2 regions of the Paraburkholderia nemoris genome follow, and region 2 is predicted to be linked to the other one. Evidence: riboswitches for the same ligand, from Rfam matches in the RefSeq annotation. Region 2 holds a riboswitch; the other holds the start of a gene.
The links. Region 2 has a riboswitch for thiamine pyrophosphate ahead of KHO33_RS27110 (FAD-dependent oxidoreductase). Riboswitches for the same ligand answer to the same signal wherever they lie in the genome.

Region 1 (15,196 bases), on a different contig from region 2:
AATCAATACCTGTATCGCCTGCAATCAGGCCTGCCTCGATCACACGTTCAAGAACCAGCGTGCAAGTTGTCTCGTCAATCCCCGTGCGGGACGCGAGACCGAGTTGATCTACCGGCCGATCGCAGGCCAGCAGGCCGCGCGCTCCGTGGCGGTAGTCGGCGCGGGTCCGGCGGGACTTTCCGCGGCGACCGTCGCGGCCTCGCGCGGGCATCGCGTGACCTTATTCGATGCGAGCGCAACGATCGGCGGCCAGTTCAATCTGGCGATGCGCGTGCCGGGCAAGGAAGAGTTCAGCGAAACGATCCGCTATTTTCAGAGCCAGTTGGAGCGGCATCGCGTCGACGTGCGGCTCGAGACGCGCGTCGACCCCGCCCTGCTCGCGGCAGGCGGTTACGACGATGTGATCATCGCCACGGGCATCGTGCCGCGGAACCCGGCGATCGCCGGTATTAACGGGCCTAACGTGCTGTCTTATGTGGATGTGCTGCGCGGTGCGGCGGTGGGACGCCGCGTGGCGGTGATCGGTGCGGGTGGGATCGGCTTCGACGTCAGCGAGTTTTTGCTGCATCGTTCCGGCGACCCTCTGCCCGTGCCGCGCGATACATGGCTCGACGAATGGGGTGTCGATCTTACGGTGCGGGAACGCGGCGGTTTGAAACCGCCGGCGCCGGCGCAGCCGGTCCGCGAGATCTGGTTGCTGCAGCGTAAGGCCGGCAAGCTCGGTATGGGGCTCGGCAAGACCTCCGGCTGGGTGCATCGCGCGACGCTGGCCAGGAACGGCGTGAAGATGCTCGGCGGCGTGTCGTACCAGGAGATCAGCGAACGCGGTTTGAAAATCGCGCGTGAAGGGCTCGAAGAATGGCTTGAAGTGGACACGATCGTCGTGTGCGCGGGACAGGAATCGTTGCGCGACCTGCATCCGGAGACGGCGGAACGTGCTGCGGATCGGACAAACGGCTCGAATGGCTCGAATGGTGCGAACGGTCCGCGCTATCACGTGATCGGCGGCGCAAAGGTCGCGACCGAACTGGATGCGAAACGCGCGATTCGCGAGGGTGCGGAGGTGGCGGCGGCGCTCTGAGCCACCGAGCCACTGAGCCAGTGGAGAGCGGAGGCGGCCGCGCCGCCCTCCTTAAGCGAGCCCCTTCTTCCGGTAATCGAACCAGAAAGACAGCCCCACGCTGGCCAGAATCACGATCGTCGCGATGACCGTCGAACGCGTTACCGGCTCGCCGAGCAACAACGCGCCGAGCGCCACCGCCACCACCGGATTCACGTACATACAGCTGCTGGCGATGATCGGACTCGTATGCCGGATCAGAAAGCCGTACGCGACGTAGGCGGTCATCGTCCCGACCAGCATCAGGTAGACGAAGGCCAGCACCGGCAGAAAATGCACTTCCATCATCCGCTCGCCCGACACCCAGGCGACCATCGTCGACATCGCGCCGCCGAGTCCGATCTGCAGCGACGTCGACAGAAACAGGTCCGACGGCAACTTCAGCCGCCCGGCCAGATGCGCGCCGCCGGCCCAGAAAAGCGCACCGCACAGGATCGCCAGACTGCCGCCCGCCGATCCCGGCGCAGTGTCGCCGTGACTCAGGATCGCTATGCCCACCAGCCCGAGGCCGACCGCGAACCACTCGCCCCTGCCGATCTTGCGCCCCGCCACCGCCGCGATCACCGTTGCGAACAGCGGCACGGTCGCGACCATCACGGCTGCGGTGCCGGTGCCGACCGTACGCATGCCGTAGGCCAGCATGCCGCTCGACAGGCCGACCAGCATCGTGCCGACAAGGCCGGCATTGCGGATTTCGCCCGCGCTCGGCCAGACCGGATTGCGGCGCGCCGCGAAGATGAAAAGCCCTATGCCGGCAAACAGATTGCGCAAGCCGGAAAGCAGCAAGGGCGGAAACGAACCCAGCGCTACGTGCACGGCGAGATACGTCGAACCCCATACGAGATAGACGACGGCGAGCGCGAGCGCGATCTGTCCATTGCGGGACTGCGGCAAACGGATCGGGAAACCACGCGGGAAACTACGTGAAAAGCGGCTGGGGAGTTGCGGCGCCATACGTTCAAACCGCCCATGCCGCTCGAGGTGCTGCGCCCCCGCTGAAGACCCTGTGACGGGATGGCGGACACCGCATCGGCGATGCGGTCTGACGGGCGAGGCTGGCGGACATGTCGGTGGAACGGAAGGACGATAGATGGCCAATGGGGCCACAACGCCGCGGCGATCGATGGAAATCGAGCCACGGCTGACACACGCCAAATGTTGGGCGCGCATCGCATTATGCAGTAAGCGCCCACCGCGTCGCCTGAAAGAATCGTAACTTTTTTGCGTGCTTGCAACAGAAAAGCCGGGGACGTATCCCCGGCTTTCGGCTCGCCTGCGACACCGGCGTTCAAACTATGCAACCGGCATCGCCGGCAACGCTCAGTTGGCCATGGCGCCCGAGGCTTCGTGCTTCATGCCCATCGCGTCGCTGCCCTTTTTCATCTTATCGTGCTTCATCGTGTTTTTCTTCATGCTGTCCTTCGACATGGTGTCTTTGGACATCGAATCCTTCGACATCGTGTCCTTCGACATTGCATCGTTGGACATCGCGCCGCTGGCCTGCGCGAACGCGGCGCCGCCGCTGGTCAGGAGGGCGACGGCCATTGCTGCGATTGCGAACTTTTTCATGGGATGACTCCGTTTTGTAGTGGATAAACCTGAACCGGCTTCTGGCTTCTACCTTGCGCCGGGTACTTCCGAAGCTTCTGCCGCCCGGGGTCGCGCGTCGGTCATTGCTCGCGCCGACCCGCGCGCGTCAGGAGCCTCCGAACCAGTTGTAGCCCTGGTCGACCCAATAGCCGCCGGGATACGTGTTAGTGACGAACATCTCGACGATGTGCTTCGGATTCTTGTAGCCGAGCTTGGTCGGCATGCGCAGCTTCATCGGGAAGCCGTACTTCGCGGGCAGGCGCTCGCCGTCGTATTCGAAGGTCAGGAGCGTTTGCGGATGCAGCGCGGTCGGCATGTCGATGCTTTCGTAGTAGTCGTCCGCGCATTTGAAGCCGACGTACTTCGCGCTCGTATCCGCGCCGATGCGCCGCAGAAAATCGGCAAACGGCGTGCCGCCCCAGCGGCCGATCGCGCTCCAGCCTTCCACGCAGATATGCCGCGTGATCTGCTCGGCATGCGGCAGCGCGTACAACTCGGGCAAGGTCCAGACGCGCTGACCGGTGACGAGGCCGCTGATCTTCAGCTTGTAGTCGGAGGGGTCGACATCGGGGACGTCGTCGATACCGTAGAACGCATTGAACGGAAACGGCCGCGTGATTTGCGCTTCCGTGTAGGTCGGCGCGAGCTGCTTCAGATCGAATAGTGCGGCCTGTGCGCGGTCGTTCAGGCGCGACACGGCCGTCAGGAATGCAGTGACCGAATCGTTGTCGGTGAGCGAGCAGCCCGTCAGCATCGACAGACCGCCGAGCGTCAGAAGCCGTTTGCCGAACAGGCGCCGCGACGGCATCGCGAGTTCGCGCCGGGCGTCGATCAGGATCGATTCGCGGTCGAGCTTGTTGTCAGGCATGGCGGCGAGCTTTCGATCGGGTTGTGTATTGGGTCTGGTCATGATTCGATGTCCTTAAGCTTTGCGTATCCGTTTATCCGTGTAGCCACGGCTTAGCGTCCACGCAACATCGCCAGCAGCGAGCGCGGTACGAGGGCCACCATCACCAGATGCACGGCAATAAACGCAGCCATCAGCGACATGGCGCAGAAGTGGACGATGCGCGCGTTGTCGTAGCCGCCCATCAACTCTCGCAGCAGCGGAAATTGCACCGACTTCCAGATCGCGAGACCCGAGAGCACCAGCACGATCAGATCGCAGACGACGAACAGATAGGCGAATTTCTGCACCGCGTTGTAGACGCGCAGATCGGCGTGCGAGAGCTTGCCGGTCAGCGCGGCGATGAAGTCGTGCAGCACGGCGCGCGGCGAGACCGGCAGGAACTTGCGCACGAAGCGCCCGCTGGCCAGATTCAGCGCGAGATACAGCAGACCGTTGAAGACCAGCAGCCACATCGCCGCGAAGTGCCATTGCAGCGCGCCGCCAAGCCAGCCGCCGAGCGTAATCGCAGGCGGAAACGTGAAGCCTTTGAAGATCGGCGAAGCGTCATAGATGCGCCAGCCGGACAGCATCATCAGGATGGCAGCGAGTGCGTTGAGCCAATGCGTGACGCGCACCCACACCGGATGAATCGTGCCGCTCTTCGGCATGACGGGCGGAGCGGTTTTGCTAAGAGCATGAGGCGTGGCCATGAGAATCTCCGATGAAACGGGAAGCGCCGCGGGGTCGTCGCGCGATCAATTGCAGGCGGCGAGCTCGCCCACTTGCAGCACGTCGCCGGTCGCGGCGTTTTCGACGAAGGCGACGACGCCGAAGTGGTCCGCCGGAGCATTCGCATCGGCATCGTCGATACGGATGTCGCGGCGGATTTGCGCGTTACCGGCAACCAGCGGCACGGGGCCGATCCATTGCCGCACGACGCGTTCGTGATGCAGCGTTGCGCCGCTGTTTTCCCCGGCCCTGACTTGCGAGTTCAACGCGTTCTGGTAGACCGCGACGTAGGCATTCAGCGGGGCCCTAGTGTCTGCCGCCTTGCTGGTGAATTGCGCATCGACATTGAAGGCGCCTTTCGCCTGAGGTTTCAGTTCAAGCACCACGTTCGCCTGCGCCGGTTCGGCGACGACCTGGCCGATGCGGCTCTGGAAACTGTCGTGTTGCGACCAGCTGCGCAGTTCGCGGCCCGATACGAAGATTTCAGGCGTATAGATGGTGTGGCCGCCGGCGAGGTCAGTGAGGGTTTGCTGACGTTCGGTAAAGCGATGCTGCGAGAAGCGGTCGGTCCAGCCGAGGCTATTCCAGTAGTCCACATGCAGCGCCAATGGCACGATGCTTTGGCTTGCGCCGCTGTTTTTCCACTGGCTCAACCAGTTGTCGGCCGGCGGGCAGCTGTTGCAGCCTTCGCTGCTGTAGAGCTCCACCAGCGCTACGCGGTGCGATGGGCTGTGCGACGCACACACGGCGCCGGCCGCGCTTGCAAGGCCGCTGGCGAAGAGGGTTGTCAGCGCTACGGCTAGCGCGATTGCGCGAGTGACATACCGATTGTCTCGGCGGGTTCGTGCGGTTTGCATGGCGTGCTCCATCAGGATCTGCACGTTTGTCGAACCACAAGCCCGCTTATGACAGCCGGTTTTGAATTTTTATTTTTGTCTGCGTTGTTCGCCTACGGTCGAGACCGTTCCATGCTGTTTATCCCCGCGGGGCGCGGCTTGTCTGTACGCTTGCGGGCGAACCGCCCCAAAGCGCCCCGCGGAAGGTGTCTCAGTCGTAACTCACGACAACCGTCACCCGGGTATCCTGCCCGGCATTCTTCGGTGCAAGCGACAACGCCCCGCCGTCGCGGCCAACCCGGTAGTGCCCATCGCTGGCTGCGCGAAATGCACGGCCATGGCTGTCGACAAAACGCTCAGTCAGAGCGTCGCCATTGCGCGCCGTCGCGCCGCTGTTCACCTGAAGCGCAACATCGGCGCCCGTCGCCACGCCCGGCGCGGCGCTAAAGGTCAGCGTGACCGCTGAACCCGACTGATCGAGCCGCGCGCCGCCGGCATTGACACGGGCCCCGGCGGGCGCCGCCGAAATCTCCAGTTGCGGTGCCACGATCGCGCCCGAAAAACTGATCGTTCCACCATTCGCAGCCACCGCCGGCAGTGGCGCTGCAACGAGCGCAACCAGCGTTGCCGTCGCCGCGACCACGCTGAGCCCCTCAAACCGCCCCATTCCCGTTTTCATCAGCATCTCTCCTTAAGCCGTCTCAAATCGCATCGCGCCTTTGACGCGCTGCCCGCCGCCGCTCACTCGGCTGGGCAACGGCCGCCCCTACAGGCGGATTAACGGCAGCGCGGCGACGGCCTTGAACGACTAAGTGCGATATCGACACGCCGCAACGCGTATCCACGGCACCTCCCGGCGGCGATTAAAGAGACGCCCGGCCCGTGCTAACATTCACCTTTCGATTGCGTCGACCGAGCTTCCCTCCCGACGCTCCCCAACACTTTTCGTACTCTGCCGGCTACCCCAATGCGCGTTCCGTTTTCCCGAGCCCTCACCCGTTTGCGCCCCCGCCGCGCAACCGGCTGCGCGCGCGCGGACATCGCGACGCCACACGCCGGCCAGCCGTCCCGAACGCTCCCGCTTCTCGCTGCCCGGCGCCCGATCTGACGCATTTCCCCTCCATTGCCGGGGCCGCGTCGTCGGGCTCCGGGCTGATCTCATCCGCACGCAGTCCCCTTACATGCAGATCGAATTGGAGAACCCGTCATGAAAAAGACGAAAACCTGTTACCTCACCGAACTCGACGTCGCCCGTCTTGAAAAGCACGCGGCCGCGCCCGGTGCCGACGCCAAATTGCAAGACATGCTCGACGACGTCCTGGAACGCGCCGTGATTGTCGAATCGCGCGACATCCCCGCGAACATCGTCACGATGAATTCGCAAGCCACGCTGGTCGATGAAACCAGTGGCGAGCAGATGACCTGGACCGTTGTCTATCCGCCCAACGCGGACTTCGCACACGGCCGCCTGAACGTGTTTTCGCCGGTCGGTCTTGCGCTGCTCGGCGCCAAACGTGGCGACCGCATCCGCTTCACACCGCCGAGCGGCACGGAGAAGGTACTGAAGCTCGAAAAAATCCTGTTTCAGCCCGAAGCCGCCGACGATTTCACGCTGTAAGCCCAAGCCATTCACGACGCAGAACGCTGCGCCGCATCATCCCCGGCAGCCCTATCACAATAAGAATAGTGCGTGGCTGACCGGCGTTATCTCCGACATCTGACTTTTTCAAGACGGGTTGCCAAGCAGCGCCCGGGCGGTGTATCGTGTGCGCTGCTAACGCGGGGGTCCTGCGTAGCGCGGAGGTTGGAGGTCCGTGTTGCGTGGGTGAGAAATACCCTTTGAACCTGATCTGGATAATGCCAGCGCAGGGAAGCGTACGGATTTCGCACCTGGTCTACCGTTTCATCTCTCGCGAATTCCGACAACTTCCGTCTCGTCTCCTGCTTAGCGGCCCCACATCAGGAGATATGCATGAACGCCAATCCGAAGTTCCTTTCCGCCGACGCCCACGTCGATGCCGCCGCTGTCGCGCCGCTGCCGAATTCCCGCAAGGTCTACGTGACCGGCTCGCGGCCCGATATCCGCGTGCCGATGCGCGAAATTTCCCAGGCGGATACGCCGGACAGCTTCGGCGGCGAGAAAAATCCGCCGGTCTTCGTCTACGATACGTCGGGCCCCTACTCCGATCCGGAAGCCAAGATCGACATCCGCGCCGGTCTGCCCGCGCTGCGTCAAGCCTGGATCGAAGAGCGCGGCGACACCGAAGCGCTGACGGGCCTTTCGAGCGACTTCAGCCGCGAACGCGCCGCCGATACCGCCACCGCCGATCTGCGTTTCAAAGGCCTGCATCGCACGCCGCGCCGCGCCATTGCCGGCAAAAACGTCTCGCAGATGCACTATGCGCGTCGCGGCATCATCACGCCGGAGATGGAATACATCGCGATTCGCGAGAACCAGCAACGCGCCGCGTATCTTGAGACCCTGAAGACGAGCGGTCCGAACGGCGAAAAGCTCGCCGCGATGATGGGCCGCCAGCATCCGGGCCAGGCGTTCGGCGCGAGCGCCTTCGGTCCCGACGGTCTGAAGGAAATCACCGCGGAATTCGTGCGCGAAGAAGTTGCGCGCGGCCGCGCGATCATTCCGAACAACATCAACCACCCGGAAAGCGAGCCGATGATCATCGGCCGTAACTTCCTCGTGAAGGTGAATGCGAACATCGGCAACTCGGCGGTGACCTCCTCCATCGGCGAAGAAGTCGACAAGATGACCTGGGCGATCCGCTGGGGCGGCGACACGGTGATGGATCTCTCCACCGGCAAGCACATTCACGAAACGCGCGAGTGGATCATCCGCAATTCGCCGGTGCCGATCGGCACGGTGCCGATTTATCAGGCTCTCGAAAAGGTCAACGGCAAGGCCGAAGATCTGACGTGGGAAATCTTCCGCGACACGCTGATCGAACAGGCCGAACAAGGCGTCGACTACTTCACGATTCACGCTGGCGTGCGTCTGCAATACGTGCCGCTGACGGCCAAGCGCATGACCGGTATCGTCTCGCGCGGCGGCTCGATCATGGCGAAGTGGTGCCTCGCACACCACAAGGAAAGTTTCCTGTACGAGCACTTCGAAGACATCTGCGAAATCATGAAGACGTATGACGTAGCCTTCTCGCTCGGCGACGGCCTGCGTCCCGGCTCGATCTACGATGCGAACGACGAAGCGCAACTCGGCGAGTTGAAGACGCTTGGCGAGCTCACGCAGATCGCGTGGAAGCACGACGTGCAAACGATGATCGAAGGCCCCGGCCACGTGCCGATGCAGTTGATCAAGGAGAACATGGACCTGCAACTGGAATGGTGTGACGAAGCACCGTTCTACACGCTGGGACCGTTGACGACCGACATCGCGCCGGGCTACGACCACATCACCTCGGGCATTGGCGCGGCGATGATCGGCTGGTTCGGCACGGCGATGCTCTGCTATGTCACGCCGAAGGAACACCTCGGGCTGCCGAACAAGGACGACGTCAAGACCGGCATCATCACGTACAAGCTCGCCGCGCACGCCGCCGATCTGGCGAAGGGCCATCCGGGCGCGCAGGTGCGTGACAACGCATTGTCGAAGGCGCGTTTCGAATTCCGTTGGGAAGACCAGTTCAATCTCGGTCTGGACCCGGACAAGGCACGCGAATTCCACGACGAAACCCTGCCGAAGGATTCGGCCAAGGTCGCGCATTTCTGTTCGATGTGCGGCCCGCACTTCTGCTCGATGAAGATCACGCAGGACGTGCGCGAATTCGCCGCGCAACAAGGTCTCTCCGACGACGACGCGCTGAAGAAAGGCATGGAAGTGAAGTCGATCGAGTTCATGAAGAAAGGCGCTGAAATCTATCAGCGGCAGTAAGGTAAGGATCGCGGGCGTGCGAGCGTGCGCCCGCCATTCGAAGCTTCTGCGTCACGCTATTGCAGCACCGAAGCCCGCCACTGGCGGGCTTTTGCGTTTCTGCGCGGGCGGGCACGCCGCATGCTGACAGAAGGGAAACATTTGATTACGAAACCGACACCTTGCTGACAAGCTCACACATCCGGATACGGGCTGCGGCGATAAGATCAAATGTAAGGACGGGGTGATTCATCCATTTCCACGAAGCATTGTCCAGACACAATGAATGGAGTGAGCATCATGAAATCGATTCGTCAACTCAGTACGTTCGCTGCGATCGTCGCGGTTGTCGCAAATCTTTCCGCGTGTGACAACATGACCACGCGGCAACGCGATACGGTGATCGGCGCGGGTGTGGGCGGCGCCGCAGGCGGACTGATCGGCGGCAATGCACTGTCGACGATTGGCGGTGCGGCTGCGGGCGGCATCATCGGTAATCAGGTGGGCAAGTAAGCGCAAATAAGACCGGCGCCCTGCTGGTGACTTCGCGAAATGCTTTGCAATGACGTGAAATACGCCGTTACGGTTTTGCAATCCTGTTGGCGCTGCGGCGGCGTAAGCTCAAGCCACTACGCCCCGGATGGCGGCGTGTGATGTAACCAGGAGCACGTCATGAAGTCCCCCGTCGTCAAGTCTCTTCGCGCAATCAGCCAGCGGCTGCCGCGCGGCTTGCCCCGTCTTTCCCAAACTGGTATCGCGCTGGCCGGCGTGGCCTGTGTGCTGACGCTGTCCGGCTGCTACTACCCGTACGGCTACTATCCGGGCTACTACCCGTATTACGCTTACGGCACCGTTCCAGCCAATGGCGTTCAGCAGGATGTCCCTGTGGGGACGGCTGGCGATTCGGCCACTTCGCAGCAGCAGGCGCAGGCTCAAGCAGCGCAGCAGGCGCGAGCCAATTCGCAATCCCAGCCGGCCACCTACGCGGTCGCTCAGCCGCCGCCGGTGTACGTTGCCCCCGCTTATCCCGCCTACTATCCGCCGCCGGTCTACCCGGCTTATCCGGCTTACTACGGCTATCCGGGCTGGTATGGCCCGTCGGTTTCAATCGGCGTCGGTTTCGGCTGCTGTTGGGGAGGCCACGGCGGCTGGGGTGGCCACGGTCACTGGCACTGAATCCCGCAGCCGGATCTTGCTGATCCGCTTTGACCGTCCCGTGCCCGCAACTATCGGTGCACGGGATGGACCCATGCCTCACGACGTCGTGCGCAACCCCGTTGCCCGGAAGTCGGCAAGCCGCCCGCCAGCACGCGCCATGCCGCGCCGGGCAGACCTCACGCGCATCATGCCGCGACGATCCCGCCACGCAAGACGCGACGCCCCCTTCTGTCCTTCGCCCGTACTTTCCCTTCTTGACGCGCTCCAATCGGGCCCTATGCTTGGGAAAGCCACACGCAGTACCTGTTTAAATAAGCGACCCGGCTCGTCTTCGACGCGCCGCCGGCGCCCATCCGTCCTGCCAGAGCGACGCGCCCCGTAGTGCGTAGTCCCGCGTCGAATCGAACAACAACGAAGGAGACGTGATGTTTCACCAACTACTCACCCCCGTCGGCAATTCGCTACCGCTCTCGTTCCTCGTCGCCGCCTTGCCGATCATCGTCGTGTTGCTGTTGCTCGGCTGGGCCCGCCGGCCGGCCTGGCAGGCGTCGCTTGCGGGCCTGATCGTCGGGCTGATCGTGGCGATTTTCGTCTGGCAGTTCCCAGTCGGACTCGCGGCTGCGTCAGTCGCCAACGGTGCGGTGTTCGCCTGCTGGCCGGTGATGTGGATCGTGTTCGCCGCGATCCTGCTCTACAACATCTCGCAGCGCTCGGGCCGCTTCGCCGCCTTTCGCATGTGGATGATCGATAACCTGCCGAACGACCGCCGCGTGGTGCTGGTGGTGATCGGCTTTTCGTTCGGCGCGTTGCTCGAAGGGATCTCCGGCTTCGGCACGCCGGTCGCGATCACCAGCTCGCTGTTGATCCTGCTCGGTTTTCCCACCCTCGAAGCACTCACCTTCACACTGATCTTCAACACTGCGCCGGTTGCGTTCGGTGCGCTCGGTGTGCCGATCACCGTACTCGGCGCGGTCACACATCTGCCGGCCGATTCGCTCGCCAAGATGGTCGGCCGCCAGTTGCCATTCTTCGCCTTCCTGCTGCCGTTCTATGTGATCGGCGTCTATGCGGGCTTTCGTAACATGCTGCGCGTGTGGCCGGTCCTGCTGGTGTCCGGTGCGAGCTTCGCGCTGACCCAGTTCGTCGCGTCGAACTACGTGAACTACAGCCTGACCGACGTGTTGTCGTCGATGGTCTCGCTGATTCTCACTATCGCGTTCCTGCGCGTCTGGAAGCCCGCTGCCGATCCGAAGTTCGCGATCAACATCGATCGCGTGGGCGAGGTGCGCGGCAAGATCAGCGGCGGCCAGGGCTGGTATCCGTGGATCATCGTCTCGGCGGTGGTGATCGTCTGGACCGTCGCCAAAATCTTCCTGATCGGCGACGTCAAGCTACCGTGGCCGGGCCTCGACAAGGCCGTGTTCATCACCCTGTACAACACGCCATATGGCGCGGTGTGGGACTTCCAGCCGCTCGCGACCGGCACGGCGATTCTGGTGGCCGCCATCATCACGACGTTCGTGACGGGTCTGAGCGCGCGCGAATTCGGCAAGGCTATTGCCGACACGTGGGTCCAGACGCGCATCGCCATTCTGACGGTGGCGACCATCGTCGCGCTCGCCTATCTGATGAACTACTCCGGGCTCACTTACACGCTCGGGCTTGGCGCCGCGTCGGTCGGACCGTTCTTTCCGCTGGTGTCGGCCTTCCTCGGCTGGGTCGCGGTGTTCCTGTCCGGCAGCGACACCTCGGGCAATGCGCTGTTCGGCAATCTGCAGGTGGTGGCGGCCCATCAACTGAACCTGAACCCGATCCTGATGGCCGCAACCAATTCGTCGGGCGGCGTGATGGGCAAGATGATCTCGCCGCAAAACATCTCGACCGGCGTGGCGACGACCGAGCTCAAGGGCAAGGAAGGCGTCGTGTTCGCCAAGACCTTCAAGCATTCGATTCTGTTGACGGTGATCCTCGGCGTGCTGGTCTGGCTGCAGCAGAACTTCCTGCAGTGGATGATTCCGCATTGAGACGCGCCTGGCCCATCGACGCAACGGTTCGCACCTGCCAATTCCTTGAAGCGGCGGCTTGCGTGATGGGCCAGGATCACTGGTGCGTTGCCGCAATATAATTCACGCTCCCCAGGTGCCTGCCCCGCCGGGCCTGCACCTGGTTAGCAACCGCATCAATCTCATCGTAATTTTTCTCACATTAGCGTGAGAATTGCTCGTTTTGCAGCCGGCTCGACCGCGCTTACGATAACGGCTATCAGACGTCCTCTATCCCCCGAATCTTGCCGTTTCATTCCAGCCTGAAACGTTTCGCGCGATCGCGCTGCTACGATGCGCAGGCGTCTCGACTCAACCGCGCGCGGCGCTACGACAATGAATGCCAAAAACCTGCTGCAACTGCTGATCCTGGCCGCCCTGTGGGGCGCCTCGTTTCTGTTTATCCGTGTCGGCGTGACCGACTTCGGCGTCGCGCCGCTGATGGCGTTGCGCGTCGGCATCGGCGCGGCCTTTCTCGCCGTCGTCCTGATTGCGCGGCGGCCGCTGCACGAGTCTGCGACCATCCTGCGCACGCGTGCTTTTCCATTGCTGGTGGTCGGCATCCTGAATTCGGCGGCGCCGTTCTGCCTGTTCGCCTATGCTGAGTTGACGCTGTCGGCAGGCGTGACGTCCGTGATCAATGCGACCACGCCGCTGTGGGGCGCGCTCGTCGGCTTCCTCTGGCTGCGTGACCGCCTGAGCGCGCTGCGCACGCTCGGTCTCGTGATCGGCTTTCTCGGCGTCCTGATGCTGGTATGGGATCAGATCGCCGCGCCGAACGGCTCGGCCGCCACACCGATGAGCACCGCGCTCGCGGCCGCTGCCGCGCTTGGCGCCACGCTGCTTTACGGCATCGCCGCCAATTACACGAAGCGCCACCTGACCGGCGTCGATGCATTGACCGTTGCGACCGGCACGATGACCGGCGCCACCATCGTATTGCTGCCGCTCGCCGTGATCTACTGGCCGGCCGCGCCGATCTCGCTGCACGCGTGGGGCGCGGTCATCGCGCTGGGCGTCGCGTGTACCGGCGTCGCGTACATGCTGTTCTTCCATCTGATCGCAGTGGTCGGGCCGGCACGCACGATTACGGTGACCTTCGTGATTCCGATCTTCGGCATTCTGTGGGGCGCCTTGTTTCTCGGCGAAACCGTGTCGCTGGGCATGCTGGAAGGCTGTGGCGTGATTCTCGTCGGCACCGCGCTTGCCACCGGCGTGGTCAAACGTCTGCCGTGGTTCGGGCCGCGCCGCGCCGACACCTGAAAGCCACCTCGCACGATACGTTCGGCGCGGTCCGCTTCCCGCCTCCGCGAGGGCCGCGCCGACACAGGAACACCGCCTCGCGCGACGCCTTCTACGTCGCCGCCTCCCGTCTTGCACCGCTCGCCGCGTCAGCGGCCTGGCAACCCATTCCGGGCACCCAAAAAAATAGCCCGCACTCCGTTGGAGTGCGGGCGAAACCGTCGCCCTACGAGGATAGGCGACGGGGCCACCGAGGCCGCGCGCCGTGCGCGCAGGCCATCATCGGGCTAAGCACCGGTTCGTTCGCCGGTGCTGAAAGGGTTTGGGAATCGCCGTTTGGACACTCGCCGCAAACTCACGTCGGATGTTACGAATCCGGCCCCATGAGTCTTTAAAAGCAGCTTGCGTGCCAGTTATAGAGATTTACAAGAAATTGTTCGCAAACCATTGATTTTTATTACATTATTTTGCGAAGAAAGGATGCTGACAGGGTCTGCGGAAGGGGCTTCGCGAGTTACGTCACCGGGGTAACGTCACGTTACATGCGGCCGCACAAGGGCGGCCGCGCGGACTCGTTTCATGCGTTTGAAGCGAGCCGACCATCACCGCACCGGCCATTTCGTGCGTTGCGCGGCCGGATGCCGGACCCGCAAGCCCGTTGGCCGCTGCGTCTCGCGGCGCTCCAGGGCCGCGCCGCAGACAAGCGCCAGGACGAGCAAGCTCGCCGCCCACATCCAGTAAGGAATCACGTCGAACATGGCCATCTCCCCGTTAAGCGTCGCCGGTTCATACCGGTGTTTCAGACGGAAAGCAAAACACGTGCGCGCTGCGATAGCGGTCGACGGCTTACGGCGCCGGCGATAAATTGCGGACATAAAAAAACCCGCCCGGAATTGCCTTCCGGGCGGGTTTTCAGACAGCGTTCGCTACTTGCTACAGCTTCGTTCAGTGCAACTGGTCGACCATCAGACCCATGATCTGCTTGGCCTGCGAGCTCTGATCGATAGCTCCCTTGTCGTCGACCACCGCCACGCGCGTCTGGTCAGGCGTCACCGCGCGCACGTTGACGAGATACTGCTTGGCGACCTTTTCCTTCTTGCCGTGGAACACCTGGCTCCAGAAGCCCTGCTCCGCCGAGCTCAGATCCTTCGGATCGACGTAACGCACGAAGTACAGACCGCGGCTCGCGTCGCGATCGTCGACCGTGAAGTTGCTGCGATCGAGCGCGAGGCCCACGCGCAGCCACGCACGGTCATACGGCTCGCTGAGCGTCAGTTCGGTGGACGAGAACTGTGCCGCCGTGGTGTTTGCCGCGTCATCAGGCATAGGCTGTTGCGCCGACAACGCCACGTTTTGCGCCGCGGTGGCCGCAGCCGCCGATTTCGCACCCGCGGTAGCCGCGTTCGGCGCCGTTTGCGCCCCCGCCGGTGAAAGATCGGCAGTTTGCGTGTTGCGCGAATCGGCCAGCGCCAGCGCTGCCATCAAGCGCTTCAGATATTCCTGTTCCAGGCCCGGATCGTTCGGCTTGGCTTCCCACTTAGTCGACTCGTTGTTCGTGCCGGTGATCGCCTCGCGCATGCCCTTCTGGCTGACGAACACATAGGTGCCGCCGTTCGGCGCCGCTTCGAGACGCGTGCGGTACTTGTTGCGCTCGGAACTCACATAGCTGTTGCCCATTGCCTTGGACAGCGTGTCGCGGATCAGCCC
Region 2 (15,196 bases):
GCGCCTCGCATCCGGCGGGCGAGGTGCCCGGATTGTAGACGTCCGAACGAATGCCGTGCCGGTCGAGCGCAAGCTGCAGCGCCGGCACGAAATCGCCGACCGTCACGGTCTGATTCACTTCGATGCAGACGTTATGCACGTCCGCCGGTCGGCCATTGACGAAGGTCGGCGATGAGTAGTTCGCCGCGATCGCGTAGCCCGCCTGAATCACGGAGCCGGTGGCGTCGGCCGCCGAGATCAGCGTCCACGCGCAGCCGTTCAGGCCGCAGGCGAGGGTGGCCGAGGCGGCGAGCCACGCACAAGGCCGCCGCAACATGACCCACGCGGCCATTGGGGCCCGCGTGAAAGCGTAAGCGCGCAAGCTTGGCGTAGAGGTCATGATGCGGTGCCTGGTGGCGGTGAGGAAGTACGGCAAATGACAACGGGTCCCAGCAGAAAAGCAGCGGAGCGTGGCAAAAACGGCCCACGCTCAGCGCGTGATGCGCAGGCGCAGTTCGTTTTGCCCTTGCACGCTGGCCGTCACGTTTACGCGCCGATCCTCGGTGGTCACGATGAAATGCTGACGCGTCGGTGTGTTGACGTCGTGCACGACGTTCGGAAAACAGGCGGCGATATCGGCGCCGAATTCTTCGAGCGGATCGTTGACGACACCGTCGGCTTGCCAGTGCGCGCGCCAGTGGCAATCGTAGGCGTGCGTGTTGGCGCGGCAGTCGTCCACGGCCGATACCCCCGGCAGTTGCGCGGCAGGTTGCACGTGCAGCTGCTTGAAGTCGGGTGCGTCGACGATGTGTTTGAGCGCGGGGCAAACATCCGCCGGCTCATTGGGCTGGGTGGCTTGCGCAGCGTACGCGGCGCTCGTGAGCAGCAGGGCTGCGCCAAGCGCAAGCGCTGCGCGCTGGGTCAAAGGATAGAAGCGGCGATCGAATGACATGTGCGGAGAGTCCAGTAGCAGTGAGGGGCGGGGCGGGCGGCGCATGGTACGGCCCGCACGACTATCGTCGCTGCTACAGGGGATTTTCAAAGCGCGGAACAGCTTGCCCGCTTCGCAAATGCTTTCGAACTGTTCTCGCGTGTTTCCGGATGTTGCGGCGTGCTGCCTAACCGAGCGTCAGGCCGCCGTCGATATGGATCACCTGGCCGGTGATGTGACGCGCTTCATCGGAGAGCAGGAAGGCGATCAGCGCGGCGATATCCGCGGGCTCGGCGACGTGGCCGAGCGGTGTCGCTTCGGCGGCGCGGGCCCACACCGATGCATTATCGGCACTTGGGCCGCGATCTTTACGGGTATAACCGGGCGCCACGCAATTGACCGTCACCCCATGCGGCGCAAGTTCGGCGGCGGCGGTTTTAGCCAGTGACTCGAGCGCCGCTTTCGCCGCCGCCGTTGCGGCGAACGGCGCATCCACGCGATAGCGATGCGCGACGAACGAACTGAGCGCGACCACGCGGCCTCGCTTCGAGGTTTCCAGCGCGTTCGTCGCACGCTTGACGAGCGCGGCGAACGCGGCCGGCATGGCGGCAAAGGCGGCGCTGAACGCATCCGCGTCGAGTGCATTGAGCGTTTGCCGTTGCGCGTGGCCGGCGTTCGCTACCAGTTGATCAAGCGCGCCGAAGTTCGCGAGCGTTTGATGAATCACATGTTCGGCAGCGCCGCGTTCGGCCAGATCGCCGAACACCGTCGCACAGCGCGCGCCGTTCGCGCTGCAATCGGCGGCGACCTGTGCAAGACGCTGGCGCGCTTCGTCGTCGACGCCGCGGGCGTGCAGCATCAAGGCGGTGCGCGGCGCGGCGATGCGTCGGGCCAGTGCGGCGCCGATGCCGGAGCCCGCGCCGGTGATCAGGACGACCCGATCGAGCCCGGCGCCGCTCATGCCAGTCGTGCTGCTCGCGTCACCGGTGCTGCTCATGTCGCTCGCGTTGTTCATGCTGTTCACGCAGCAATCGGTTCGCCCGAGCGTTCGACGTCGAGCGTTTCGTCATGGAATGCCGCCAGCGATTCGCGATGCGCGACGCTGACGATTGCCGCCTGCGGCAGCCGCTCAGTGAACAGGTGATAGAGGCGTGCCTCGTTTTCCGAATCGAGCGCACTGGTTGCTTCGTCGAGGAACAGATAGTCCGGTTTGTGCAGCAGCACGCGGGCGCCGGCGAGGCGCTGTTGTTCACCCGGCGAGAGAATGCGCGTCCAGTGCCCCGATTCCTGCAGGCGGTCGGCGTACTCCGACAGGCGGCAAGTGATGAGCGCTTCGCGGCATTCGTCGTCAGTGTAGGTATCTGCAGAAGACGGATAGGTGAGCGCGGCTTTCAGCGTGCCGATCGGCATGTAGCTGACCTGCGGGATGAACATCATGCGCGCGTTGACCGGTGCGTCGATCGAGCCGTCGCCGAACGGCCACAAGCCGGCGAGCGCGCGCATCAGCGTGCTCTTGCCGGAGCCGGACGGACCCCGCACCAGCCAGCGTGAACCCGGCTTGATCGCGATATCGCGGATGCGCGACAACGGGTTGCCGTTCGGCAGCGCAAGCTGGAGGCCTTCAGTTGTGAGCTCGTCTTCGTCGACGAAATGCAGATTGATGCCGCCATGCGCGGTAGCGGGCGAGACCGATTCCTTCAGACGCGGCGCATGCACGATGCGCTTGAATTCACGCAACCGGTTCACGGTAGCGCGCCATTCGACGAGGCTGCCGTAACTATTGATGAACCACGAAAACGAATCGCTGACGGTACCGAATGCGCTCGAGATCTGCATCAGTACGCCGAACGTGAAAGCGCCCGCAAAGTAGCGGGGCGCGGCGACCACCAGCGGAAAGATGATTGCAATCTGGCCGTAGAAGGCCGTTACGAAGGTGAGCCGCTTGGTGTACTTCATCACCTGCCACCAGTTGTCGCGGATGCGGCCGAACAGCGAGTGCGTGTTCTTCTTCTCAGTCTCCATGCCGTCGTAGAAGGCGATCTGCTCGGCGTTTTCACGCAGACGGATCAGGCCGAAACGGAAATCCGCCTCGACTTTCTGTGCCTGGTAATTGATCGACACGAGCGGATGGCCGACCTTCTGGATGATCACTGAGCCGACTACCGCGTACAGCGCTGCGGCCCACACCATATAGCCCGGAATCTGCACCGGCATGCCGCCGAGCGAAACGGTCAGCGCACCGGCCAGCGACCACAGGATCGTCATGAACGAGACCAGTGTGACGATCGTGGACAGCAGGTCGAGGGTCAGCGAAAGCGTGCTGGTGGCGAGCGATTGCAGGTCGTCGCTGATCCGCTGGTCGGGGTTGTCGGCGAGCCGGTCGCGTTCGATCCGGTAGAAAGCGCTGTCGTGCAGCCATTCGTTGAGATAACGCGTGGTCAGCCACTGGCGCCAGCGGAAGCCGAGCATCTGGCGTAGATAGCGGCCGTACACGGCAAGGATGATGAAGCCGAACGCGAGCCCCGAGAACACCATCAGCAGGTGCGGGAAATCGTGCACGTTTTTGGTTTGCAGCGCGTTGTAGAAGTCGGCGCTCCAGCGGTTCAGGCGCACGTTGATCCACACGATGAGCAGATTCATCACGACGATCGCGATGAGCAGCCCCCACGCCGTTTTTCGTTCTTCGGAAACCCAGTAAGGTTTGATCAGGCTCCATGCGGAGACTTTTTCGTCCGGCGGCAGCGCGGGGCTGGAAGCGGTATTCGGTGTCATGAGCATCCTGGTGAAGTGCTGGCCCGCGTCAGGCGGCCCCCAAGTCGGGCCGGCCCCACGGCGGGTTTGCGGTGCGTGCCCCGGGCGTCGTGCTCGACGAACGCACGTCCGGGTGAGCGACCGATTCTGGCGCGAAGCCCTTAAGTGAAAATTAATTTCCGCTCAGAGGTCCCGCCTCGATGCCGCTGGTGCGCGAGTGGCGAAGCATGTCGCCCGCGCGCCAGCGGCATCCGGTCCTGGCATTGTGCCAGAGCGCTGCATTCGGCCGTATTGATGAATCGAAAGATAGTGACGGATCAACGGCGTGTGACGGCAGAAGCCGTTGGTTTGCGGGCGCCGCGCCTTTTATGGTCTAATGACCTTCGACGAAACAGGGGTGCTTTGCCCACAGGCAGCGTGATTTTCACGCAGCGGCGGCGAGGCTGAGAGAGACCCTTTGCACCCGATCCGGGTAATACCGGCGCGGGAAGTTTCCGGAAGCAGTCAGTCTTCCATTCCCCGCCGGGCGGCGTCCGTCATTGGACGTGCATTTTGCCCGGCCGGCCTCACCCGCCGGTTTCGTCCTGGGTACGTGCGTTTTTTTGCCGTACGGAAAGGATTCGATGACCGCCTATTCTTCAGACATGTGTTTTGCTCTTCACGGCGTTTTTGTCGGTTGTGTCGGCGCGCCGGGCTGTTTTAGCGTTGCTTGCCGTTGTGACCCGGAGCGCACGCGATGAATTGTTTAGCTCAACCCGATTTCGCCGTGCTCGGCGGTGGGCTGTGCGGGCGTCTCGTCGCGTGGCGCCTCGCCGGTGAAGGGCATCGCGTGGCGCTCTATGAGCGCGGCGACGTCGCAGGTACGCAATCCGCGGCCTGGGTCGCCGCCGCCATGCTGGCGCCGCTCGCCGAAGCCGCCAGTGCCGAACTGCTGATCACCCGTCTGGGCGCAAGTTCGCTCGACACCTGGCCGCGCGTGCTGGCCGAATTGCCCGAACCGGTGTTCTTCCAGCGCAATGGCACGCTAGTCGTATGGCATCACGCCGATCGCACCGAAGCGCCACTGTTCGAACGCCGGGTGCGCTCGAACGCGCCTGCTGAATTGCTCGACGGCGGCTTCGTGACGCTGGCGGGCGCTCAGGTCGGCACCGCCGAGCCCGCATTGGCAGGCCGCTTCAACCAGGGCTGGCTGCTGCCGCGCGAAGGCCAACTGGATAACCGTCAGGTGCTGACCGCGCTCGCCGCGGGCCTCGCTGAGCGTGGTGTCGAAACACACTGGAACACGCCGGTCGACGATCATGCGCTGCCGTCCGCCCGCATCACGATCGACTGCCGCGGTTTGGGCGCGAAGTCGGTGCTGCCCACGTTGCGAGGCATTCGCGGCGAAGTCGCGCGCGTGCATGCGCCCGGTATCAAGCTGACGCGGCCGGTGCGCCTGCTGCATCCGCGCTACCCGCTGTATATCGCGCCGAAGCAGGACGATCTCTACGTGATCGGCGCCACCGAAGTGGAAGGCGAGGACATGTCGCCGGTCAGCGTGCGCTCGGCGCTCGAGTTGCTGAGCGCGGCGTTTTCCGTGCATCCCGGCTTCGGCGAAGCCCGCATCCTCGAACTGAATTCGCAGTGCCGCCCGACTTTGCCGGACCACCGTCCGGCCCTGCTGTGGGATGGCGCGCAGACATTGCGCGTGAACGGCCTGTACCGGCACGGCTACATGATCGTGCCCGAAGTCGCCGACGAAGCCGTGCGCTTCGCCGCCGCGCTGCTCGACGGCCGCATCGGCGACGCCGATGCTTTCGCCGACTGGCAAAATGCCGCGCGCTGGAGCGAGCTGTTTCAACTGGACGCCACGCGGGAGCCGGCATGAGCGTTGCGCGGCTGCTGGCGAAATAACCGCAGGCAAAACAGGCGCAGGCCGCTGCCTCAATCGATTGAACCGTATTCGAACACCATGGACATTCATATCAATCAGAAGCCGTTGTCGTTGCCCGAAGGCGCGACTGTCGCCGATGCGCTCGCCGCGTTCGGCGCGCGTCCGCCGTTCGCGGTCGCGCTGAACGGCGATTTCGTCGCACGCACCCAGCATGCGGCGCGCGCGCTGCAGCCGGGCGACAAGCTCGATGTCGTGCAACCCGTGGCCGGCGGTTAAGCCCCGCGCCACGCCTTGCCGGAGACCAGGTTTATGCAAATGACTGCCCCCCAAACCGCCGACGCGCTCACGCTCTACGGCCAGACTTTCGCGAGCCGCGTGCTGCTCGGCACCTCGCGCTATCCATCGCTGCAATCGCTGTCCGATTCGATCGACGCCGCGCAGCCCGGCATGGTGACCGTCGCGCTGCGCCGGCAGATGAACGAAGGCGGCGCCGAAGCCGGTTTCTTCGACCTGCTCAAGCGCCACGGCGTGCCGCTGCTGCCCAATACCGCCGGCTGCCTGACTGTCGGCGAGGCGGTGACGACCGCGCATATGGCGCGCGAAATCTTCGAAACCGAGTGGATCAAGCTTGAACTGATTGGCGACGACTACACGTTGCAGCCTGATCCGGTTGGCCTGATCGAAGCGGCCACGCAGCTGATCAAGGACGGCTTCAAGGTCCTGCCGTATTGCACTGAAGATCTCGTGATCGGCCGCCGCCTACTTGATGCGGGCTGCGAGGCGCTGATGCCGTGGGGCGCGCCAATCGGTACCGGCAAGGGTGTGATCAATCCGTACGGCCTGCGGGTCTTGCGTGAACGCTTGCCCGACGTGCCGCTGATCGTCGACGCCGGCCTCGGCGTGCCGTCGCACGCGGCGCAAGTGATGGAGTGGGGCTTCGACGGCGTGCTGCTGAACACCGCCGTTTCGCAGGCGACGCACCCCGACGCGATGGCGCGTGCCTTCGCGCTGGGCGTCGAAGCGGGCCGCCAGGCTTTTCTGGCGGGGCCGATGGCCGAGCGCGAAAGCGCGCACGCGAGCACGCCGGTAGTCGGCATGCCGTTCTGGCATCAAGACGGGAGCGCCGCATGACGCAAACTTTGCCTTTGACTGGCCGCGACCTTTTCTGGCCGCCTGCTGACGAACTTACCGAAGCCGCCGAGCGAATCCGCGCCCGCCTGGGCGAGTGGCCGCCGACGCACGCGCCGTGGCGCATCTGCCTGACCGCGCCGGACGAGCCGAACGGCGGCGACCTGATCATCGTCGCCGACGCGCAGCAGCATGGCGAGCAGGTGGCGCGCTGGCAGGTGCAGGGCGCAGGCGTGATCGTCGCTGCCGAGAACGCGGCGACGCTGCATCTGGGCGGCGAGAAATACAGTCTGGAAGGTCATCTGGCGGAAGACTGGATTTCCGCGCTGGCGGCGTTTCTGGATTGCGGCTTCGATCCGCACGACGCGCTGGTCCTGGCGTTGGCGTGGCGCGACGGCGACGAAATCAAAGCGGAAGACGCCTTTCCGGCCGATATCGCGCACTTCCCACGCCTCGCCGGTCTGCCGGCCGCGCCGGCGCAAGCGTTCGCGCGTTGCCCTGACCGGCTCGGCCTGTACCCGGTGCTGCCGACCGCGGAGTGGGTCGAACGGGTGGTGGGCTTTGGCGTGAAAACGGTCCAGTTGCGCCGCAAGTCGGCTGAACCCGCCGACGAACTGAAGCGCGAAATCGCCCGCTGTGTGGCTGCGGGCCGTGAGCACGATGCCCAGGTTTTCATCAACGATCACTGGCAAGCCGCGCTGGAAGGGGGCGCTTACGGTGTCCACCTTGGGCAAGAAGACGTGCATACCGCCGATCTGTCGGCACTTGCCGCTGCCGGCGTCCGCCTCGGTCTGTCAACGCACGGTTTCTACGAGATTCTGAAAGCACTGCATTTCCGGCCAAGCTACATTGCGTTAGGCGCGGTGTTCCCGACCACCACCAAGGTCATGCCGACCGCGCCGCAGGGCCTCAAGCGTCTGGCGCGGTATGTCCGCCTGCTCGACGGCGTCGTGCCGCTGGTGGCGATCGGCGGGATCGATCTGCAGGTGCTGCCGGACGTGCTGGCGACGGGCGTGGGCTGCGCGGCCGTGGTGCGCGCCGTGACCGAAGCCGCCGACCCGGCTGTCGCTGTTTCTGCGCTGCAACATGCGTTTACGCAATAATCGTCAAGTTCAGTAAAGGGACAGGGCACCTCACGGCAGCATTTCCATGATGGCCCTATAATTCGGCCTTCCGTGTAAAAGGACTGTCAGTTTCGTGTCTTCCTCCCCCGAGACCTTACTCGAGCTGCGCGACGTCGACTTCGGTTATGGCGACCGGCTCGTCCTGTCGAACCTGAATCTGCGCTTCAAGCGCGGCCAGGTCGTCGCGGTTATGGGCGGCTCGGGTTGCGGCAAAACCACAGTGCTGCGCCTGATCGGCGGTCTGGTGCGCGCGCAGCGCGGCCAGATCCTGTTCCAGGGCCAGGACATCGGCGCACAAACGCGCGACGGCCTCTACGCGCTGCGCCGCAAGATGGGCATGCTGTTCCAGTTCGGCGCGCTGTTTACCGACATGTCGGTGTTCGAAAATGTCGCTTTTGCGCTGCGTGAGCACACCGACCTTCCCGAAGAACTGATCCGCGACCTCGTGTTGATGAAGCTCAACGCGGTCGGCTTGCGCGGCGCGCGCGACCTCGCGCCGTCGGAGATTTCGGGTGGTATGGCGCGGCGGGTGGCGCTTGCCCGGGCGATTGCGCTCGACCCCGAGTTGATGATGTACGACGAGCCGTTCGCCGGCCTCGATCCGATCTCGCTCGGCATTACGGCGAACCTGATTCGCGCGCTGAATCAGGCACTTGGCGCGACGTCGATCCTGGTCACGCACGACGTGCCGGAATCGTTCGCGATCGCCGATTACGTCTATTTCCTTGCCAATGGCGGGGTGCATGCCGAAGGCACGCCGGCTGAGCTGCGCGCGTCGACCGATCCTACGGTGCGCCAGTTCATCGACGGCGCGCCTGATGGCCCGTTCAAATTCCACTATCCCAGCAAGACGCCGCTCGCGGCGGATTTCGGTATCGGCGGAGGTCAGTCATGATCAGCGCGCTTGGTCGCTCGGTACTCGACGGGCTGGGAACGGCCGGCTACGCCACGCGGTTCTTCTTCCGGCTGCTGCTCGAGTTTTTCCCGTTGCTGCGCCGGCCGCGCCTTGTCACGAAGCAGATCCACTTCGTAGGTAATTATTCGCTGGTGATCATCGCCGTGTCGGGGCTGTTCGTCGGCTTCGTGCTCGGCTTGCAGGGCTATTACACGCTGAACCGTTACGGTTCCGAACAGGCGTTGGGTCTGCTGGTCGCGCTTTCGCTGGTGCGCGAACTCGGGCCGGTGGTCACTGCGCTCCTGTTTGCGGGCCGCGCCGGCACGTCGCTCACGGCCGAAATCGGTTTGATGAAGGCGGGCGAGCAATTGACCGCGATGGAAATGATGGCGGTGGACCCGGTCAAGGTCGTTGTCGCGCCGCGCTTGTGGGCGGGCATTATTTCCATGCCGATCCTCGCCGCGATTTTCAGCGCGGTCGGCGTGTTCGGCGGTTATGTGGTGGGTGTGCTGCTGATCGGCGTCGATGCCGGCGCGTTCTGGTCGCAGATGCAAGGCGGCGTCGATGTCTGGCGCGACGTGGGCGCCGGGGTCATCAAGAGTGTGGTGTTCGGCCTCGCGGTGACCTTTGTGGCGCTGTTTCAGGGCTACGAAGCCAAGCCGACGCCGGAAGGCGTGTCGCGCGCCACGACCAAGACGGTCGTGTACGCGTCGCTTGCGGTGCTCGGCCTCGATTTTCTGTTGACCGCACTGATGTTCAGCTAAAACTGCGCTGCACGTTTTCGCTCGGCGGGCGCGCCTAGGTTTGCGCGTGACGGGAGCGGGAGCAGCGTGGCGGATTCACTTTGGGATGACGATGAAAAAGACTGCTCTCGACTTCTGGGTCGGCCTGTTCGTGGTGTTGGGTTTCGTGGCGTTGCTGTTTCTCGCGCTGAAGGCCGGCAACATGAGCTCGTTGTCGTTTCAGGCAACGTACCCGGTCAAGCTCAAGTTCGACAATATCGGCGGACTGAAGGCGCGCGCACCGGTGAAGAGCGCGGGCGTGACGGTTGGCCGGGTTGCCTCGATCGGCTTTGACAGCAATGCTTATCAGGCTGTCGTCACGATCGATATCGACAAGCAATACCCGTTTCCGAAAGACACGTCGGCGAAGATCCTGACCTCGGGTCTGCTGGGCGAGCAATACATCGGGCTCGAACCCGGTGGCGATAGCGAGATGCTTAAAGCGGGTGACACGATCTCAATGACACAATCAGCGATCGTGCTGGAAAACCTGATCGGACAATTCCTGTATAGCAAGGCCGCGGACTCGGGCGCATCCAAGCCGGGCGCGGGTTCGGCCACACCTGGGGCCGCCCCTGCCACGGCGCCCGCGTCGGCGGCGCCGACTCCGCCCGCCTCTGGTGCGGCCGGTCAATAAGGAGAATAAAAATGCAGACCCTACGCAAACGAGGCGTGCGCGCCGTCCAGATGGCGACGTTCGCGCTCGCGACCGCTACGCTCGTCGGCTGCTCGACCGTGCAGACGCCGACCAAGGGCGATCCGCTCGAGGGCTTGAACCGCACCATCTTCACCGTCAACGACAAGCTCGACCAGTACGCGCTGAAGCCGGTCGCGAAGGGCTACGTCTTCATCACGCCGCAGCCGGTGCGCGACAGCGTCACCAACTTCTTCTCGAATATCGGCGACGTCTACATCGCGGCAAACAATCTGCTGCAGTTGAAGATCGCCGACGGCGTCGAAGACATCATGCGGATCGTGATCAATACGGTGTTCGGCGTCGGCGGTCTATTCGACGTGGCGACGCTTGCCAAGCTGCCCAAGCACGACAACGACCTCGGCCTGACGCTCGGTCACTACGGCGTGCCGGCGGGTCCGTACCTCGTGCTGCCGCTGTTCGGGCCGAGCACGCTGCGCGACGCGGTTGGTTCGATCGGCAATTACTATGTGAATCCGCTCAGCTACATTCATCCGGATGGCCTGAGCTGGGCGCTGTACGGCCTGAACGTGGTCAACACGCGCGCGAATCTGCTGAACGCGGGCGACGTGCTGGAAGGCGCTGCGCTGGATAAGTATTCGTTCGTGCGTAATGCGTACCTGCAGCGCCGCCAGTATCTGCTGTCGGATGGCAAGCAGTCGCAGTCGCTGCCGAATTACGGCGACGAAGCACCGCTGCCGAAGTACGACGACGTCGATAGCGGCGCGGCTGCGGGCACGCAGGGTGCTGCCGCGAAAGCATCGGCTGCGTCCGGTGCGGCTGCCGCAACGCCGCCGCAAGCTGCTTCGGCGGCTGGCGCAACCACGGGCGCAACCGGCACGGCGGCTGCACCTGAAGCCGCTTCGGGCAGTTCCGAAACGCCGCCGCTCGACCTGAACGGCGGTCCGGAAACGACGCAGATTCCGGCCGGCCAACTGGTTCCGCCGACGCGTTTCAACTTCCCGTCATTCAAATTGCGTTGATCGTGCGGCCGTAACACCTCGATACGACTCTCGCAGTTTGCGCATGGATTGCTGCTGAACTCGCGTGTTAATGTCGGCTCAAACGGTTGCACTATTTTTAAGGCAAGCAAGGTTCGATATGAAAAAACTATTCCTGATTCCGTTGTTCGCAGCGCTGTTCTCGTTCGCCAGTGCCGGTGCATCGGCGCAAGCGGTGGACTCCAATTCGCCGGACGGCCTGATCAAGACCGTCACGCAGCAGGTGATCGACGCGGTGCGCGCCGACAAGTCGATCCAGCAAGGCGACATTTCGCACATCACCCAGCTCGTCAACGAAAAGATCCTGCCGTACACCGATTTCCGCCGCACCACACAACTGGCGATGGGCCGCAACTGGCGCACCGCGACGCCGGAGCAGCAAAACGCCGTGGTCGAGCAGTTCAAGATGCTGCTGATCCGCACGTATTCGGGCGCGTTGGCACAGGTGCGCGACCAGCAGATCCAGTACAAGCCGTTCCGTATGAACCCGGACGACACCGACACGGTGGTGCGCTCGGTGGTGATGAACAACGGCTCGCCGATCGAACTCGACTACCGTCTGTACAAGACGCCGAACGGCTGGCGCGTGTATGACATCAACGTGCTCGGCGCGTGGCTGATCCAGGCGTATCAGCAACAGTTCAACGAGCAGATCCAGCAGAAGGGCGTGGACGGACTGATCCAGTTCCTCACGCAGCGTAACCAGCAACTCGCCGCGGGCAAGCAGTCGTGAGCGAAGTGCTGAACGCGGTCGTCGCAAGCCGCTTCGAAAGCGGCGCGACGCTGACCCACGAGAGCGCGAAAGCCGCGTTTGAGGCGGGTTTGCAGCGGATCGCTGCGGGCGCGACCGGCGTGGATTGCGCGCCGCTCGCGCAATTCGACTCGTCCGCTCTGGCCGTCCTGCTCGCGTGGGAGCGTGCCGCCCAGGCGCGCGGCACCGCGTTTGAGATCGTCAACCTGCCGGCTGGTCTCGCCAGCCTCGCACAAGCCTACGGCGTCGATACCCTGTTATGTCGACCGGAGTTAGCGCTTTAGCGGTTACTCCGGTCCCATGCTGCTTGCAGCGCGCGCGACATTGACGCTCCCCTAGCGTCACTTCCAATCGCCCCGGCCGAGCCGGGGCTGCCGATTTTTGCCCTATAATCAAACGTTTTTCGGGGCATATAACCGGCCCCAATTTCGTCCCTTCCAGCACTTTTGCGCCCCCTCGGGGCTCCTTTAGGCGCCGCGACGCACGCGGCCCACAGTCATGTCAGCCATAGAAATTCGTAACGTCAAGAAGCGCTACAAGGATTTGCAGGCGCTCAAGGGCGTCAGCCTCACGGTGGAAGAAGGCGAGTTCTTCGGACTGCTCGGTCCGAACGGTGCGGGCAAGACAACGCTCATCAGCATACTTGCGGGTCTCGCGCGCGCCGATGAAGGCAGCATCGCGGTACGTGGCCATGACGTAGTCAGCGATTTCCGCGACGCGCGCCGCGCGCTCGGCGTGGTGCCGCAGGAGCTCGTGTTCGATCCCTTCTTCACGGTGCGCGAAACCTTGCGCATCCAGTCCGGCTACTACGGGCTGCGCAACAACGACGCGTGGATCGACGAGATCATGGCCAATCTCGACCTCACCGAGAAGGCCGACGCCAATATGCGCGCGCTGTCGGGCGGCATGAAGCGCCGCGTGCTCGTGGCGCAGGCGCTGGTGCACCGGCCACCGGTGATCGTGCTGGATGAGCCGACCGCGGGCGTCGACGTCGAGTTGCGTCAAACCTTGTGGAAATTCATCTCGCGCCTGAATCGCGAAGGCCACACGATCGTGCTGACCACGCACTATCTGGAAGAAGCCGAATCGCTGTGCGACCGCATCGCGATGTTGCGGCGCGGTGAGGTCGTCGCGCTCGAGCGCACCAGCACGCTGCTGCAGCGCTTTGCCGGCATGCAACTGTTCCTGCGCTTTACGCAAGGTGTGTTGCCGGCCGAGTTGCGTCCGCTCGAAGTGGAAAGCGGCGCGGGCAACGGCAATGGCCGACAGCATCTGCTGCGGCTCGCGAGCTATGACGACGTCGAGCGGATTCTCGCGCAGTGCCGCGCAGCGGGCTGCGCATTCGAAGAAATCGAGGTCCGTAAAGCCGACCTCGAAGATGTGTTCGTTCAGGTGATGAACGGTCCGGAAGTGATCGAGGGGCTGGCATGAGCGGCTTTCGCACGCTGTTTTACAAGGAAATCCTGCGTTTCTGGAAGGTGTCGTTCCAGACCGTGCTGGCGCCGGTCATCACCGCGCTGCTGTATCTGACGATTTTCGGCCACGCGTTGCGCGGTCACGTTCAGGTCTACCCGGGCGTGGAGTACACGAGCTTTCTGATTCCGGGTCTCGTGATGATGAGCGTGCTGCAGAACGCCTTTGCGAATAGCTCGTCCTCGCTGATCCAGTCGAAGATCACGGGCAACCTGGTGTTCGTGCTGCTGCCGCCGTTGTCGCACTACGAGATGTTCGGCGCGTATGTGCTCGCTGCCGTAGCCCGTGGTCTTGCGGTCGGCTTCGGCGTGTTCATCGTGACGATCTGGTTCGTGCCGGTCAGCTTCAGCGCGCCGCTTTACATCGTCGCGTTCGCGATTTTCGGCGCGGCGATCCTGGGCACACTCGGTTTGATCGCCGGCATCTGGGCCGAAAAGTTCGATCAGCTTGCCGCGTTTCAAAACTTTCTGATTATGCCGCTCACGTTCCTCTCGGGCGTGTTCTACTCGACGCATACGCTGCCACCGGTGTGGCGCGAAGTGTCGCGGCTCAATCCCTTTTTCTACATGATCGACGGCTTTCGCTACGGTTTCTTCGGGATGTCGGATATCAATCCGCTCGTGAGCCTTGCGATCGTTGCCGGTTTCTTTGTGGTGCTGGCCGTGGTGGCGATGCGCATGCTCGCCTCCGGCTACAAACTGCGCCACTGATCAGGAGCATCTCTCATGTTGCCGACTCCCGAACAGGTCAAGCAATACATCGCGGCTGGGCTCGCTTGCCAGCATCTCGAAGTCGAAGGCGACGGTCAGCATTTCTTTGCGACCATCGTTGCCGAGAGCTTCGAAGGCAAGCGTTTGATCCAGCGCCATCAACTCGTGTATGCGGCGCTCGGCGACCGCATGCGCGAAGAAATCCACGCGCTCAGCATGAAGACGCTGACGCCCGCCGAATGGCAGAACGCGTAATCTGGAAATTTAGTGCGAATTACTCAAGAAGGGCGCGACGCCGGTAGCGGCGCGTCGAACACAGTCAAAGCGGGCCCGGCTGAAGTCCGGGTCAATCAGGAACTGACAGGCATGGATAAACTCGTCATTGAAGGTGGCTACCCGCTGTCGGGTGAAGTCGTCGTCTCAGGTGCCAAGAACGCGGCGTTGCCGATCCTGTGCGCGAGTCTGCTTAGCGCGGAGCCGGTGCATCTGGAGAACGTGCCCGACCTGCAGGACGTGCGCACGATGCTCAAGCTGCTTGGCCAGATGGGCGTGCAGATCGAGAGCGGCGAGGGCCGCGTGTCGCTGGATGCGTCGAAGGTCGATAACCTCGTCGCGCCGTACGAAATGGTTAAGACCATGCGTGCGTCGATCCTCGTGCTTGGCCCGCTGGTCGCGCGCTTCGGTCACGCTCGCGTGTCGCTGCCGGGCGGCTGCGCAATCGGCGCGCGTCCGGTGGATCAGCACATCAAGGGCCTGCAGGCCATGGGTGCCGAGATCACGATCGAGCACGGCTTCATCGAAGCGCGTGCGAAGCGTCTGAAGGGCGCGCGCATCGTGACCGACATGATCACAGTGACGGGCACCGAAAACCTGCTGATGGCAGCGGTGCTGGCTGAGGGCGAAACGGTCATCGAGAACGCCGCGCGTGAGCCGGAAGTGGGCGACCTCGCGCATCTGCTGGTCGAGATGGGCGCAAAGATCGAGGGTATCGGCACTGACCGTCTGGTGATCCAGGGCGTCGACAAGCTGCATGGTGCAAAGCACACGGTGATTCCGGATCGTATCGAAGCCGGGACGTTCCTGTGCGCGGTCGCGGCTGCCGGC

Region 1: it holds a riboswitch for thiamine pyrophosphate, as region 2 does, so the genes downstream of both, thiC (phosphomethylpyrimidine synthase ThiC) here and KHO33_RS27110 (FAD-dependent oxidoreductase) in region 2, are expected to answer to the same signal.

The regions. Positions count from the first base shown of each region.
Region 1 is NZ_CAJNBO010000044.1:18,885-34,080, forward strand. Features, by position in the region: gene KHO33_RS38115 (NADPH-dependent 2,4-dienoyl-CoA reductase) at 1-1,081, shown strand, start outside; gene KHO33_RS38120 (EamA family transporter) at 1,133-2,074, opposite strand; gene KHO33_RS38125 (pentapeptide MXKDX repeat protein) at 2,441-2,689, opposite strand; gene KHO33_RS38130 (molybdopterin-dependent oxidoreductase) at 2,817-3,620, opposite strand; gene KHO33_RS38135 (cytochrome b/b6 domain-containing protein) at 3,671-4,309, opposite strand; gene KHO33_RS38140 (DUF1223 domain-containing protein) at 4,355-5,185, opposite strand; gene KHO33_RS38145 (hypothetical protein) at 5,376-5,843, opposite strand; gene KHO33_RS38150 (GreA/GreB family elongation factor) at 6,372-6,782, shown strand; TPP riboswitch at 6,936-7,054, shown strand; gene thiC (phosphomethylpyrimidine synthase ThiC) at 7,137-9,068, shown strand; gene KHO33_RS38160 (glycine zipper 2TM domain-containing protein) at 9,348-9,560, shown strand; gene KHO33_RS38165 (hypothetical protein) at 9,720-10,223, shown strand; gene KHO33_RS38170 (L-lactate permease) at 10,631-12,229, shown strand; gene KHO33_RS38175 (DMT family transporter) at 12,584-13,510, shown strand; gene KHO33_RS38180 (hypothetical protein) at 14,092-14,247, opposite strand; gene bamC (outer membrane protein assembly factor BamC) at 14,435-15,196, opposite strand, start outside.
Region 2 is NZ_CAJNBO010000019.1:76,387-91,582, reverse strand. Features, by position in the region: gene KHO33_RS27130 (hypothetical protein) at 1-379, opposite strand, end outside; gene KHO33_RS27125 (hypothetical protein) at 470-931, opposite strand; gene KHO33_RS27120 (SDR family NAD(P)-dependent oxidoreductase) at 1,098-1,871, opposite strand; gene KHO33_RS27115 (ABC transporter ATP-binding protein/permease) at 1,931-3,682, opposite strand; TPP riboswitch at 4,045-4,168, shown strand; gene KHO33_RS27110 (FAD-dependent oxidoreductase) at 4,398-5,528, shown strand; gene thiS (sulfur carrier protein ThiS) at 5,613-5,810, shown strand; gene KHO33_RS27100 (thiazole synthase) at 5,850-6,665, shown strand; gene thiE (thiamine phosphate synthase) at 6,662-7,765, shown strand; gene KHO33_RS27090 (ABC transporter ATP-binding protein) at 7,860-8,681, shown strand; gene mlaE (lipid asymmetry maintenance ABC transporter permease subunit MlaE) at 8,678-9,445, shown strand; gene mlaD (outer membrane lipid asymmetry maintenance protein MlaD) at 9,537-10,100, shown strand; gene KHO33_RS27075 (MlaA family lipoprotein) at 10,112-11,140, shown strand; gene KHO33_RS27070 (MlaC/ttg2D family ABC transporter substrate-binding protein) at 11,259-11,891, shown strand; gene KHO33_RS27065 (STAS domain-containing protein) at 11,888-12,193, shown strand; gene KHO33_RS27060 (ABC transporter ATP-binding protein) at 12,408-13,340, shown strand; gene KHO33_RS27055 (ABC transporter permease) at 13,337-14,092, shown strand; gene KHO33_RS27050 (BolA family protein) at 14,108-14,347, shown strand; gene murA (UDP-N-acetylglucosamine 1-carboxyvinyltransferase) at 14,366-15,196, shown strand, end outside.